DNA from 2 places in the Paenibacillus hamazuiensis genome. Region 2 is predicted to be linked to the other one. Evidence: predicted binding sites of a transcription regulator. Region 2 holds the regulator's gene; the other holds the start of a gene.
The links. The regulator CtsR, encoded in region 2, represses protease genes until heat stress. The targets are predictions, from matches to a motif close to ATGGTCAATAAAGGTCAAACA.

Region 1: clpP (ATP-dependent Clp endopeptidase proteolytic subunit ClpP) is a predicted target of CtsR. The motif match lies at 2,898-2,918, and genes of this name have one in related genera.

What each region holds. Positions count from the first base shown of each region.
Region 1 is NZ_JALRMO010000001.1:7,122,781-7,130,111, forward strand. Features, by position in the region: gene MYS68_RS31255 (NfeD family membrane protein) at 86-622, shown strand; gene MYS68_RS31260 (flotillin family protein) at 636-2,135, shown strand; gene clpP (ATP-dependent Clp endopeptidase proteolytic subunit ClpP) at 2,256-2,864, opposite strand; tRNA gene MYS68_RS31270 (tRNA-Arg) at 2,965-3,039, opposite strand; gene MYS68_RS31275 (sugar-binding transcriptional regulator) at 3,307-4,335, shown strand; gene gap (type I glyceraldehyde-3-phosphate dehydrogenase) at 4,386-5,393, shown strand; gene MYS68_RS31285 (phosphoglycerate kinase) at 5,508-6,689, shown strand; gene tpiA (triose-phosphate isomerase) at 6,714-7,331, shown strand, end outside.
Region 2 is NZ_JALRMO010000001.1:6,514,846-6,522,176, reverse strand. Features, by position in the region: rRNA gene MYS68_RS28560 (23S ribosomal RNA) at 1-783, shown strand, start outside; rRNA gene rrf (5S ribosomal RNA) at 947-1,063, shown strand; gene MYS68_RS28550 (CtsR family transcriptional regulator) at 1,856-2,317, shown strand; gene MYS68_RS28545 (protein-arginine kinase activator protein McsA) at 2,338-2,856, shown strand; gene MYS68_RS28540 (protein-arginine kinase McsB) at 2,873-3,952, shown strand; gene clpC (ATP-dependent protease ATP-binding subunit ClpC) at 4,017-6,458, shown strand; gene radA (DNA repair protein RadA) at 6,584-7,331, shown strand, end outside.

The DNA of each region.
Region 1 (7,331 bases), 610 kb from region 2:
ATGCCGGCTTGTTCTTTTTTTGGAGCGATGTGCAACTTTTACCAGAAAAATGCCGTATACAATAATGAGAAAGCGGGGGATCACGATGCTCGATCTGTATTGGGGCTGTCTGATGGTTGGCGTGCTCATCGCTGTGGTGACGGTCATATTCGGCGACATACTCAGCAACCTGCTGGGAGGCGCTCTGGATTTCTTATCCGGGGAGCATCTGCAGAAGCTGCAGCCGATGGTGCTGTTCGGGGCGGTGGCCGTATTCGGGGGCGCGGGGATTTTGCTCGAGAAATACACGGGGCTTCACACCGGCGCGGTGCTCGTGATCTCGATATTGTGTGCCGTTGTTGTGTCGGCTCTAACCTACATGCTGTATGTGAGGCCGATGGAGAACTCGGAAAATTCGATCGGGTTTTCCATGAAGGAGCTGGTCGGAGGCATCGCCGAGGTGACGGTGCCGATTCCGGCACATGGCTACGGAGAAGTTGTGGTCAGAGTGGGCGGAGGCTTAAGCAACCAGATCGCCGCCAGCTTTGACGGGGTGGAGATCGAAGCGGGGGCCAAGGTCGTCACCGTCGAGGTGAAGGACCATACGCTGTATGTTTCCCGTTTGGATATAAAAGAACCTTAAAGGAGATGGATCGATGCCGGATTTTTTGGTAGTGCCAAGCCTTGTCGTCGGAGTGATCATTGTACTGGGACTCGCGTTTTGGGCCAGGTATAAAACCGTAAGCCCCGACGAAGCGATGATTGTCACGGGTTCTTTCCTGGGCTCGAAAAATGTGCTCACCGACGAGTCGGGCCGCAAAATCAAAATCGTCCGCGGCGGCGGCGCTTTCATTATTCCGATATTTCAGCAATCGCAATTTTTGTCGCTGCTTTCGCATAAACTCGACGTGTCGACGCCCGAGGTGTACACCGAGCAAGGCGTTCCCGTCATGGCCGACGGCGTGGCGATCATCAAAATCGGCGGCTCCGTCGAAGACGTCGCTACGGCGGCCGAGCAGTTCATGGGCAAGCCTACCGAGGCGCTGAAGGGCGAAGCGCAGGAGGTGCTCGAGGGGCATCTGCGCGCGATACTCGGCACGATGACCGTGGAGGAAGTGTACCGCAACCGCGACAAGTTCGCGCAAGAGGTGCAGGGCGTAGCCGCCAAGGATTTGAAAAAAATGGGGCTGCAGATCGTCTCGTTCACCATCAAGGATTTGCGCGACAAAAACGGCTACCTCGATTCGCTCGGCAAGCCGCGAATCGCCGCGGTCAAGCGCGATGCGGAAATCGCGCAGGCCGAGGCGGTGCGGGACGCGCGGATCCAGAAGGCGCGGGCCGAGGAGGAAGGCCAGAAGGCCGAGCTGCTGCGCGATACGAACATCGCCGAGGCGACGAAGGAGAAGGAGCTGAAGATCGCCTCCTTCAAGAAAGATCAGGATATGGCGAAAGCCGAAGCAGACCAGGCGTACCACATTCAGGAAGCGCGTTCGAAGCAAAGCGTCGTCGAAGAGCAGATGAAGGTGGAACTCGTGCGCAAAGAGCGCGAAATCGATCTCGAGGCGAAGGAAATTTTGCGCCGCGAGAAGCAATACGATGCCGAGGTGAAAAAGAAGGCCGACGCGGACCGCTATGCGGTCGAGCAAGCGGCTGAGGCGGAGAAGATGAGACGGCTGCGCGAAGCGGATGCGCACCAATACCGCATCGAGGCGGAGGCGAAAGCGAACGCCGAGCAGAAGCGGCTCGAGGGGCTCGCGATCGCCGAGGCCGAGCGAGCCAAAGGGACCGCGGAAGCCGAGGTCATCCGGCTGCGAGGTTTGGCCGAAGCGGAGGCGAAGCAGAAGCTCGCCGAGGCATTCGAGAAGTTCGGCGAGGCGGCGGTGCTCGACATCATCGTGAAGATGCTGCCTGAGCTGGCCGGACGCGTCGCGGAGCCGATCAAATCGATCGACAAGCTGACCGTCGTCGATACCGGTCACGGCGAAGGGGCGGCGCGCGTCAGCAATTACGTGACGTCGCTGATGGCGACCGCCCCGGAAATGCTGAAAAGCGTCAGCGGCATCGACGTCGAGAAGCTGATGAAGCGGCTGGCAAAGCTGCCGGACGCGCCGGCGCCTGCCTTGGCGGGCACGGGAGAGGCCGAGACGAGCAAATAAGCAGAGCGCAGCGGCAGGGCAGCCGGTAGAGGCAAGCCGCTCTGCGATGCGCCAGCGCAAAAAGCCCGGGTGAACCCATTTCGTTAATGGTTCACCCGGGCTTTTTTTACCGCACAGAACTTAAACTTTTTCGATAACCTTATCGATCAAGCCGTATGCCATCGCTTCTTCTGCGGACATGAAGTTGTCGCGGTCGGTATCCTTCTCGATGCGCTCGATCGGTTGACCGGTACGCTCCGCCAAAATGCGATTCAAATTGTCGCGCATTTTCAGAATGCGCTTCGCACGGATCTCGATGTCGCTCGCTTGACCTTCGGCTCCGCCGAGCGGCTGGTGAATCATCACTTCGCTGTTCGGCAGCGCGAAACGCTTGCCCTTGGCGCCTGCATTCAGCAGGAAAGCGCCCATCGAAGCGGCCATGCCGACGCAGATCGTGGACACGTCCGGCTTGATAAATTGCATCGTATCGTAAATCGCCATGCCGGCCGTAATCGAACCGCCCGGGCTGTTGATGTACAGATGAATGTCTTTCTCCGGGTCTTGCGCCGCGAGGAACAGCATTTGCGCAATAATGCTATTGGCGACAACATCGTTAACCGGGCTGCCCAGGAAAATGATGCGGTCCTTCAGCAGGCGGGAGTAAATATCGTAAGCGCGTTCTCCTCTTCCATCCTGTTCAACTACCATAGGAACGAAATTCATAGCGGCGTCCTCCTTTGATTTGTCTATCGGAATAAACCTATCATAACCAAATTTGATAGAAAGGTCAAGAAAGGTCAAAGTCAATTTATTAAAAAAATCAGCAGAAGCTGATTCGTTGTTAAATAAGTGGCGCGCCCGTAAGGAATCGAACCTTAATCTCAGGCTCCGGAGGCCTACGTCATATCCATTGGACCACGGGCGCATATTTTTTGAGTGACAGCAAAAGTAATTATAGGATAATCCGTTCGAAAATGCAAGCACCCGACGAAAGGAACTTTCATCCTTTATGAGGGCGCCCGAATATTGTGAAAAATTGAACTTTTGTTGACATTTTATTCAAAGAGTCGCTATAATAAAAATGCTAAGTTAACTAGCGCTTATTTTTTACCCTAAGTGGGACTGAAAATGATGTACCGGGACGAAATGAGTCCCAATCGATTTCGCCCGATTTATTCCTGCGGAGTGTGTCATGAGAGAAATCCTCGATATTCAAAAGCAGCTTGTGCCCGATTTGACCGAAGTGATGAAGAAGCGGCACACCATTTTGCATCACATCATGATATCCGGTTTGATCGGCAGGCGGACGCTGGCTGGCGCTTTGGACATTACCGAGCGCGTGTTGCGCAGCGAGGTCGATTTTTTGAAGGATCACGGCCTGATTGAAATCGAAACGTCGGGCATGCGCATCAGCGAATCCGGTCGGCAGCTGCTGGAGAAGATCGAACCGCTCGTGAAGGATTTGTTCGGCCTCAGCGAACTTGAGGAGCGCATCCGCGACTTGTTCGGGCTGAAGCAGGTCGTCGTCGTGCCTGGGGATTCGGATTTGTCCATGCACACGAAGAAGGAGCTTGGCCGCGTAGGCGCGTCGATTTTGCGCAAATACGTCACCAAGGACGAGATCGTCGCCGTAACCGGCGGTTCGACACTTGCCCAGGTTGCCGAACATATGGCATCGTCCACGTCGATGAAGGGCTGCTGGTTCGTGCCTGCACGGGGCGGACTCGGCGAAAGTGTGGAGCTGCAGGCGAACACGATCGCCTCCACGATGGCCAAGAAGACAGGGGGCCAGTACCGGCTGCTGCACGTTCCCGACCATCTGGGCGAAGAGGCATACCAATCGCTGATTCAGGACCGCAACATCCAGGAAATTCTTGAATTTACCCGCAAAGCCCGTATCGTCGTTCACGGGATCGGGGAAGCTATGGTGATGGCAAGGCGGCGGAATGTCGACTCCTCCACCAAAGCGAGCTTGCAGCAGGAGGGCGCGCTGGGTGAAGCGTTCGGGTATTATTTTGACCGGCAAGGACGCATTATTCATAAGATGCCCACCGTAGGCCTGCGAATTGAAGATATTGTCGAAATGGACCTCGTTATCGGCATTGCCGGAGGGCGCAGCAAAGGCGAAGCAATCGCCTGCGTGCTGAAGTTCGGACACGAGGATGTGCTGATCACCGATGAGGCGGCGGCGCAGGAAATCGTGAAATACGGTTCATCTTGACGGGTTAACCCCCGTCTTGAGTATAAATTAATTATTAGGAGGAAACCATCATGGCAGTAAAAGTTGGTATTAACGGTTTTGGCCGTATCGGCCGCAACGTGTTCCGCGCAGCGCTGAACAACCCGGAAGTTGAAATCGTGGCAGTTAACGACCTGACGGACGTTAACACGCTGGCTCACTTGCTCAAGTACGACACGACTCACGGCCGTCTTAAGGCAACTGTAGAAGCTACCGAAGGCGCACTCGTCGTAAACGGCAAGAACATCAAAGTATTCGCCGAGCGCGATCCTGGAGCGATTCCCTGGGCTCAATACGGCGTTGAAATCGTCGTAGAATCCACAGGTATTTTCACCGCAAAAGAAAAAGCCGAGCTTCACCTCAAAGGCGGCGCGAAGAAAGTTATCATCTCCGCTCCGGCTACAAACGAAGACATCACGATCGTTATGGGCGTTAACGAAGACAAATACGATCCGGCGAAGCATACGATCATCTCCAACGCTTCCTGTACGACCAACTGCTTGGCTCCTTTCGCCAAAGTATTGCACGAGAAATTCGGTATCGCGAAGGGCATGATGTCGACGATCCACTCCTATACGAACGACCAGCAAGTGCTTGACCTGCCGCATAAAGACCTGCGCCGTGCACGCGCTGCTGCGGAAAACATCATTCCTTCCACTACAGGCGCAGCTAAAGCTGTTGCATTGGTTCTGCCTGAACTGAAAGGTCTTCTGAACGGGGGTTCCTTCCGCGTACCGACTCCGAACGTTTCCGTAACCGACCTCGTGGTCGAGCTGAAAGTGAACGTAACGGTAGACGAAGTCAACGCAGCTTTGAAAGAAGCTTCCGAAGGCCCGTTGAAAGGCATCTTGAACTACTCCGACGAGCCGCTCGTATCCAGCGACTACAACGGCGATCCTGCTTCCTCGACCATCGACTCATTGTCCACGATGGTGGTCGGCGACAACATGGTGAAGGTCGTTTCCTGGTATGACAACGAGTGGGGCTACTCCAACCGCGTGGTTGATCTGGCTTCCTTCATCGCGAAAAAAGGCCTGTAATAAACGCATAACATCCATGGTAAAGGGGAGAAGCAATTCTCCTCTTTGCCCTGTGACAGGGTATACGAGTTTGTCTGTGGGGGATTACATATAAAAAAACAGGAGGCGACTTTCATGAACAAAAAAAGCGTTCGCGACGTAGAAGTAGCCGGCAAACGCGTGTTTGTCCGCGTCGATTTCAACGTGCCGCTCGAAAACGGTAAAATCACCGACGATACCCGGATTCGGGAGACGGTTCCGACGATCAAATATTTGGCCGAAAGAGGCGCGAAAGTGATCCTGGCGAGCCACCTTGGCCGACCGAAGGGCGAATTCGTGGATGAGCTGCGCCTTACGCCGGCGGCAGCCCGCTTGTCCGAGCTGCTCGGCAAACCGATAGCCAAAGCTGACGAAGCGATCGGCGACGCCGTAAAAGCGCAGATCGCGCAAATGAAAGACGGCGACGTGCTGCTGCTCGAAAACGTCCGTTTCTACCCGGGCGAAGAGAAAAACGATCCGGAGCTTGCGAAAGCTTTCGCGGAGCTGGCTGATTTGTATGTGAACGACGCGTTCGGCGCCGCTCACCGCGCGCACGCTTCGACGGAAGGCATCGCGCATTATTTGCCGGCCGTATCCGGTCTGCTGATGGAGAAGGAGCTGGATGTGCTCGGCAAAGCGCTGAACAATCCGGAGCGTCCTTTCACGGCTATCGTAGGCGGAGCGAAGGTAAAAGATAAAATCGCGGTGATCGAGAACCTGATCAATATCGCGGACAACATCATCATCGGCGGCGGCTTGTCCTACACGTTCTTCAAGGCAAGAGGCTTTGAGATCGGCAAATCGCTTGTCGACAACGACCGTCTGGAGCTTGTCCAAGAATTCGAGCGCAAGGCGAAGGAAAAAGGCGTTAACTTCCTGCTACCGGTAGACGTTGTCGTCGGCGACGCGTTCAGCGCATCGGCGAACACGAAGGTCGTTCCGGTCGATCAAATCCCGGCTGACTGGGAAGCGTTCGACATTGGACCGAAGACTCGCGAAATTTATGCCGACACGATCGCCAAATCGAAGCTGGTCGTATGGAACGGGCCTATGGGCGTGTTCGAGCTTGAGCCTTACATGCACGGCACGAAGGCCGTTGCCGAAGCTTGTGCGGCTACAAACGGCTACACCGTTATCGGCGGCGGAGATTCCGCGGCAGCAGTGGAGAAGTTCCATCTTGCCGATAAAATGGATCACATCTCGACAGGCGGCGGCGCATCGCTGGAATTTATGGAAGGCAAGGCGCTTCCGGGCGTCGTTGCTTTGAACGATAAGTAATTTTATGGTGAGGTGAAAAAAACAATGAGAAAACCGATTATCGCGGGCAACTGGAAAATGTTCAAAACCGTATCCGAAGCGGTCGCATTCGCTCAGGAAGTCAAGGGCAAAGCGGAAGTGGACGGCGTGGAAAGCGTCATCTGCGCTCCTTTCACGAACCTTCCGGCATTGGTTGAAGCGCTGAAAGGCACTTCCATCAAGGTGGGCGCGCAAAACCTGCACTTCGAAGACAACGGCGCATTTACCGGCGAAATCAGCGGCGTAATGCTGAAGGACCTCGGCGTTGAGTACGTTATCATCGGCCACTCCGAGCGCCGCGCTTACTTCGCCGAGACCGATGAAATCGTGAACAAAAAGGTTCACGCTGCGTTCAAGCATGGCCTGACTCCGATCGTTTGCGTCGGCGAGAAGCTGGAAGAGCGCGAAGCGGGGCAAACGAAGGACGTTTGCCGCGTACAGACGCTGGCCGCATTCGAGGGCATTTCCGCCGAGCAGGCGGCTGAAGTGGTTGTCGCATACGAGCCGATCTGGGCGATCGGTACGGGCAAATCGTCTACGGCAGAAGACGCGAACGAAGTGATCAGCTACATCCGCGAGCTGATTACCGGCAAATACGGCGCTTCCGTGGGCAATGCGGTTCGC
Region 2 (7,331 bases):
TGTACAGGATAGGTGGGAGCCTTTGAAGCATGAGCGCCAGCTTGTGTGGAGGCGACGTTGGGATACCACCCTGATCGTATCGGAGTTCTAACCTGGTACCCTGATCGGGTATGGGGACAGTGTCAGGTGGGCAGTTTGACTGGGGCGGTCGCCTCCTAAAGAGTAACGGAGGCGCCCCAAGGTTCCCTCAGAATGGTTGGAAATCATTCGAAGAGTGCAAAGGCAGAAGGGAGCTTGACTGCGAGACAAACAGGTCGAGCAGGGACGAAAGTCGGGCTTAGTGATCCGGTGGTACCGAATGGAAGGGCCATCGCTCAACGGATAAAAGCTACCCTGGGGATAACAGGCTTATCTCCCCCAAGAGTCCACATCGACGGGGAGGTTTGGCACCTCGATGTCGGCTCATCGCATCCTGGGGCTGAAGTAGGTCCCAAGGGTTGGGCTGTTCGCCCATTAAAGCGGTACGCGAGCTGGGTTCAGAACGTCGTGAGACAGTTCGGTCCCTATCTGTCGCGGGCGTAGGAAATTTGAGAGGAGCTGTCCTTAGTACGAGAGGACCGGGATGGACGTACCGCTGGTGTACCAGTTGTCTCGCCAGAGGCACGGCTGGATAGCCAAGTACGGAAGGGATAAGCGCTGAAAGCATCTAAGCGTGAAGCCCCCCTCAAGATGAGATTTCCCAGTATGTAAGACCCCTTGTAGACGACGAGGTAGATAGGTTCGGGGTGGAAGCGCGGCAACGTGTGGAGCTGACGAATACTAATCGGTCGAGGGCTTAACCATATTACCCAAGAAAGTGAAGAAGACGCTGACGAAGCCGATTCCGATTACTTTCTCGGGGCCCAATAAAGGATAATTCTAACGCAAACACTTGAAGTGATTCGCATCTAGTTTTCAGGGAGCAACATGCTTCCGAAGCGAGTTTTGTTTTAAGACAAAACTCATGTTTGGTGACGATGGCGGAGGGGAACCACGCGTACCCATCCCGAACACGACCGTTAAGCCCTCCAGCGCCGATGGTACTTAGACCGCAGGGTCTTGGGAGAGTAGGACGTCGCCAAGCAAAGGCCGAGTGACAGTGAAAAAGCAAAGACTCTTTCCGAATTTTGGAGAGGGTCTTTTGCTATGTCTTTAAGGAAAATAAGCTAAAGCACCAGTATGAAGCTTGTTCGGCACAATTCGGCGTTAGCCGATCGTGGCGGACAAATGCGGGCCGCAATCACTCCACGTATCATCGTTCCCAAAGTAAAGCGTGTCCGGGCATAAGATTTTTACCCGAAGGTAAAAATCCATGTCTGACAAACACGAACTAGAAGCGAGCATTCCCGCATTGCAGGCGGGTCCAGGGCGCCTGAACGCAATGTTGTCAGGTTAAGTCCCAAACAGCTCGTGCGTCTGTCCCCGGGCCATAAAGGAACTATAGTGCGCTATAATGGCCATTTCGATTGACTCGCCAAGAATAAAGGAACTCAGATGCGTTGTTTCCCCATTTTACCAGCCCTCAAGTGATTTTCCGTATATTTAACGCACCTCAGTTCCTCTATTTTTCAGATGTGCTTATTTTTCCGAGAATAGCGAATGTGAGTTCCTCTATGTTTGTGAACAGTTGCCCGGTCAGTTCGGTTTGTTGTCGGTTCCCGTCGGGTAAATACGCGATTTTGAGGGTGGCGATCGCACAGAATGAAAACCCGGACCCATGCCTAAACTAGGCTTAGGAAACAAAGCGGAAAAGCTGCATCGGCAAAGGTGTTGCAAATTTGAGCCAAATCAGTATAATGAAATTAAGGTCAAAGAAAGTCAAAGTCAATTTACACTGCCGGTACGAAACGCAGTGCCGACATGGAGGTTGAAATTGATGCGCAACGTTTCCGAAATCATTGAACAATACTTGAAGCAAGTTCTGCAGCAAAGCCCGGAAGGGGTCATTGAAATTCAACGAAACGAGCTTGCGGACCGATTTGACTGCGTACCCTCGCAGATTAATTATGTAATCAGCACACGGTTTACGTTGGAGAAAGGTTACATTGTGGAAAGCAAACGCGGGGGCGGAGGTTATATTCGCATACAGAAGGTGGTTTTGCAGTCGCACGGCGAGGTGCTGGATCATATATTCCGCACCATCAGCTCCCGAATCGATCAGGCCGCATCCGAAGGGCTGTTATACCAGCTCCACGACAGCGGATATATCACCGAACGGGAAGCCGGACTCATGCGGGCGGCGATTTCGCGGGAGGTACTGGCGTTCAAGCTGCCGCTGCGCGACGAAATTCGCGCCAACATTTTAAAAGCGATGCTCATTTCCTTGCTTAGCAAATAAGCTATAAGGAGGGACAGAAGATGATCTGTCAAGAATGCGGCAAGAAACCTGCGACGCTGCATTTTACAAAAATCGTGAATGGCGAGAAAACGGAGTTCCATATTTGCGAAACATGTGCCAGGGAAAAAGGCGAAATGATTCCGGGCACGCCGAACAGTTTCTCCATTCACAATTTACTGTCGGGTTTGCTTGATTTTGAACCCTCATCTTCGGCAACGCTCGCGCAGAAACCGCAAATGGCCAGATGCGAGCACTGCGGGTTGACTTACGCCCAATTTAGCAAGCTGGGAAGGTTCGGGTGCAGTTCATGCTACAAACATTTTGCCGATCGGCTCGACCCGTTATTCAAAAGAGTACATGGAAGCACCACACATACGGGGAAGGTGCCGAAACGTTCCGGCGGAATGATTAAATATAAAAGGGAACTGGAAAGCTTGAAAAAAGAACTTCTTCTTCGGATAGAACGGGAGGAGTTTGAACAAGCGGCCAGTCTGCGCGACCAAATCCGAGAGCTGGAGAAAAAAGTAGCCGAAGCGTAGGAGGAGGGTGTCCCAAATGACACAAGCACGTTTTTTTGAAAATGCGTTAAGCGATTGGATGAAAGGCAAGGGCCCCGATTCCGACATCGTGATCAGCAGCCGGATTCGGATTGCCCGCAATATTAATCCTTACCCGTTTCCGATGCTGGCAACGAACCAGCAGTCCAAGGAAGTGCTCGATAAGATTTCCGAGGTTTTGGAAGATGAGGATTTAAAGACGATCAGCCGTTTTACGATGCTTCCGCTTTCCGGTTTAAACGAACTTCAGAAGCAGGTGCTCGTTGAAAAACATCTGATCAGTCCCGCTCTGGCGAACGAATCGCGAAACGGGGCGGTTATTTTAAGCGATAACGAATCGATCAGCATCATGGTCAATGAAGAAGACCATCTACGCATACAGTGTTTGCTGCAAGGGTTCCAAATCAAAGAGGCGTGGGATCTGGCCAACCAGATTGACGACCACTTTGAAACGAAGCTCGATTACGCATTTGACGAAAGCCGCGGGTACCTGACCAGCTGTCCAACCAATGTAGGAACGGGTATTCGCGCATCGGTGATGATCCATTTGCCGGCTCTGGTGCTGACTCAGCAAATCAACCGCATTCTTTCGGCAATCACCCAGGTGGGGCTGGCGGTGAGAGGGCTTTATGGGGAAGGCAGCGAGGCGATCGGCAATTTGTTTCAAATATCGAATCAAATCACGTTGGGGCAGTCGGAAGAGGAGATCATCAACAACCTCTATGGCGTAGTTCGCCAAATTATTGAACATGAACGCGCCGCGCGGCAGAAGCTGATGTATGAGACAAAGGCGAAAATCGTCGACCGCGTCAGCCGGTCGTACGGAATTTTATCCTATGCCGCGATTATCGATTCCAAGGAAGCTTCCCAACGTCTTTCCGACGTACGGCTGGGCATCGATCTGGGAATCATACAAAACGTGTCTCCCACGGTGCTGAACGAGCTGCTCGTGATGACTCAGCCCGGTTTTTTACAGCAATATGCAGGAGAAAAGCTGTCGCCTGAAGAAAGAGATGTAAGGAGAGCCGAACTGATACGCGAAAAGTTTCGAAAAGTATCGGCAGGCGGCGTTGCATGATTAGCTTTAACACACGATACAATGAAACACGGCTGTGACATACTATATTTTGGAGGTGCAGGATATGATGTTTGGAAGATTTACGGAACGCGCGCAAAAGGTGCTGTCTTTGGCTCAGGAAGAAGCCGTACGTCTGGGTCATAACAATATCGGGACAGAACACATTTTACTCGGCCTTATTCGCGAAGGGGAAGGCATTGCCGCCAAGGCGCTCGTCGCCCTCGGATTGGGCCTTGAGAAAATCCAGGACGAAGTCGAATCCCTGATCGGCCGCGGCCAAGAGCAGCCGACCAATATTGCCTACACCCCGAGAGCGAAAAAGGTCATCGAGCTGTCGATGGACGAAGCCCGCAAGCTGGGCCATACGTACGTTGGCACTGAGCATATTCTTTTGGGATTGATTCGGGAAGGTGAAGGCGTAGCAGCACGGGTGCTGAACAATCTGGGCATCAGCCTGAACAAAGCCCGTCAGCAAGTGCTGCAGCTGCTTGGAAGCAGCGAGGTCGTTTCGACCAATCACGGTGCGAATCCGAACGTAAGCACGCCGACGCTGGACGGCTTGGCCCGCGACCTGACCGCATTTGCGAAGGAAGGCAATCTCGACCCGGTCATCGGCCGCAGCAAAGAGATCGAACGTGTCATTCAGGTGTTGAGCCGCCGCACGAAAAACAATCCGGTTCTCATCGGGGAGCCTGGTGTCGGTAAAACGGCGATCGCCGAAGGGCTCGCGCAAAAAATCGTTAACAACGAGATCCCGGAAACGCTTCGTGATAAACGCGTCATGACGCTGGACATGGGCTCCGTCGTGGCGGGTACGAAATACCGCGGCGAATTCGAGGACCGCTTGAAAAAAATTATGGATGAGATCCGTCAGGCGGGCAACATTATCCTGTTCATCGACGAGCTGCATACGCTGATCGGTGCAGGCGGCGCAGAAGGTGCGATCGACGCTTCGAACATTTTGAAGCCGGCGCTCGCCCGCGGCGAGCTGCAGTGCATCGGCGCTACGACGCTCGACGAATACCGCAAATATATCGAGAAGGATGCCGCGCTGGAGCGCCGTTTCCAACCGATCACGGTCGACCAGCCGTCTCCGGAAGAGGCGATTCAAATTTTGAACGGCCTGCGCGACCGTTACGAAGCGCATCACCGCGTCAAAATTACCGACGAAGCCATTGAGCAAGCGGTAAGATTGTCGGACCGTTATATTACGGATCGCTTCCTGCCGGACAAGGCGATCGACCTGATCGACGAAGCCAGTTCCAAAGTGAGACTTCGCTCGTACACGGTACCGCCCGATCTGAAAAAACTCGAGAACAAACTTGAAGATATCCGCAAGGAAAAAGATGCCGCTGTGCAAAGCCAGGAATTCGAGAAAGCCGCCGCACTGCGCGACACGGAGCAAAAGCTGCGTGAGGAGCTGGATTCCACCCGCAACGAGTGGAAGGAGAAGCAGGGTCGCACCGATTCCGAGGTCACACCGGACGATATCGCGCAAGTCGTGACAAGCTGGACCGGCATTCCGGTTGTCAAGCTGGTGGAGGAAGAAACCGAACGGCTGCTTAAGATGGAATCGATCCTGCACGATCGCGTCATCGGCCAGGACGAAGCGGTTAAAGCGGTCAGCCGCGCGATCCGCCGCGCGAGAGCCGGTCTGAAAGATCCGAAACGTCCGATGGGTTCGTTTATTTTCCTTGGACCGACCGGCGTAGGTAAAACCGAGCTGGCCCGCGCACTCGCGGAATCGCTGTTCGGCGACGAAAATGCGGTCATCCGCATCGATATGTCCGAATACATGGAGAAACATTCGACCTCGCGTCTGGTCGGAGCGCCTCCGGGATACGTCGGCTACGAGGAAGGCGGCCAATTGACCGAGAAAGTACGCCGCAAGCCGTACTCCGTCGTACTGCTGGACGAAATCGAGAAGGCCCACCCGGAAGTATTCAACATTTTGCTGCAGGTGCTTGAGGACGGCCGCTTGACCGATTCCAAGGGCCGGACGGTCGACTTCCGCAACACGCTCATCATCATGACGTCGAACGTCGGCGCCGAGATGATCAAGAAAAATTCGACACTCGGGTTTACCGCGGCTCAAGACGCCGGCAAAGATTACAACAACATGAAAGACAAAGTGATGGGCGAGCTGAAGAAAAACTTCCGTCCGGAGTTCCTGAACCGGATCGACGAGATCATCGTGTTCCACTCGCTGGATCAGGAGCATATCTCCCGCATGGTCACTTTGAGAGCGGACGAATTGCGCAAGCGGCTCAAAGATCATGAGATTGATTTCGTGCTGACCGATAAGGCGAAGGAGTTCCTGGCCAAAGAAGGCTACGATCCGACGTTCGGCGCACGTCCGCTGCGCAGAGCGATCCAGAAGCATATCGAGGACCGTTTGTCCGAAGAGCTGCTCAAAGGCAACATCGCCAAGGGCGACAAGCTGACGATCGACGAGGAAAACGGCGAGCTTACCGTCAAACGCAGCGAAGCCGCTGCCCAGGCGTAAATATATTTTTTAAAAAAAGCATTCTGTGTATTTATTCACAGAGTGCTTTTTTTTGGCTTTTCTTTCAATTAACGAAATGGTAAACTTTGAAAAGACTCTTTAAATGGACGGAGAAATGGGAAAGTATGGCAAAAGCGAAAACGAAGTTTCATTGTCAGGAATGCGGTTACGAATCGCCGAAATGGCTTGGCAAATGCCCGGGGTGTCAGTCGTGGAACAGCTTTGTGGAAGAAGTCGAGACGGTGGTCAAAACGCAAGGCTTAAATTCTTCCCTGCTGCGTACGAAAGAAAAGGCGGTTCCGCTCATACATATAGAAAGTGGCGAAGAACAGCGGATTACGACTCAGCATCAGGAGCTTAACCGCGTCCTCGGAGGAGGGCTCGTACCCGGCTCGCTCATCCTGGTCGGGGGAGATCCCGGCATCGGCAAGTCGACGCTGCTGCTGCAAACGTCATTTGCGCTGGCGACCGCCGGTCTTAAGGTGCTGTACATATCCGGCGAGGAATCGGTACGGCAAACGAAGCTTCGGGCGGACCGGCTCGGCGTTGTTTCCCCACTTCTCTATGTTCTGTGCGAAACGAACCTTGAGCAAATCGAAGAGGCCATCGAAGAAGTCAAACCGGACTTCATGGTCATCGATTCGATTCAAACGGTTTACCATCCGGCGGTCACTTCGGCCCCGGGAAGCGTTTCGCAGGTGCGCGAATGCACCGGGCATTTTATGCGGATTGCCAAAATCAAAGGGATCGCCACCGTACTCGTCGGCCACGTCACCAAAGAAGGGGCGATCGCCGGTCCGCGGCTGCTCGAGCATATGGTCGATTGCGTGCTTTATTTCGAGGGCGAACGGCATCATTCCTACCGGCTGCTGA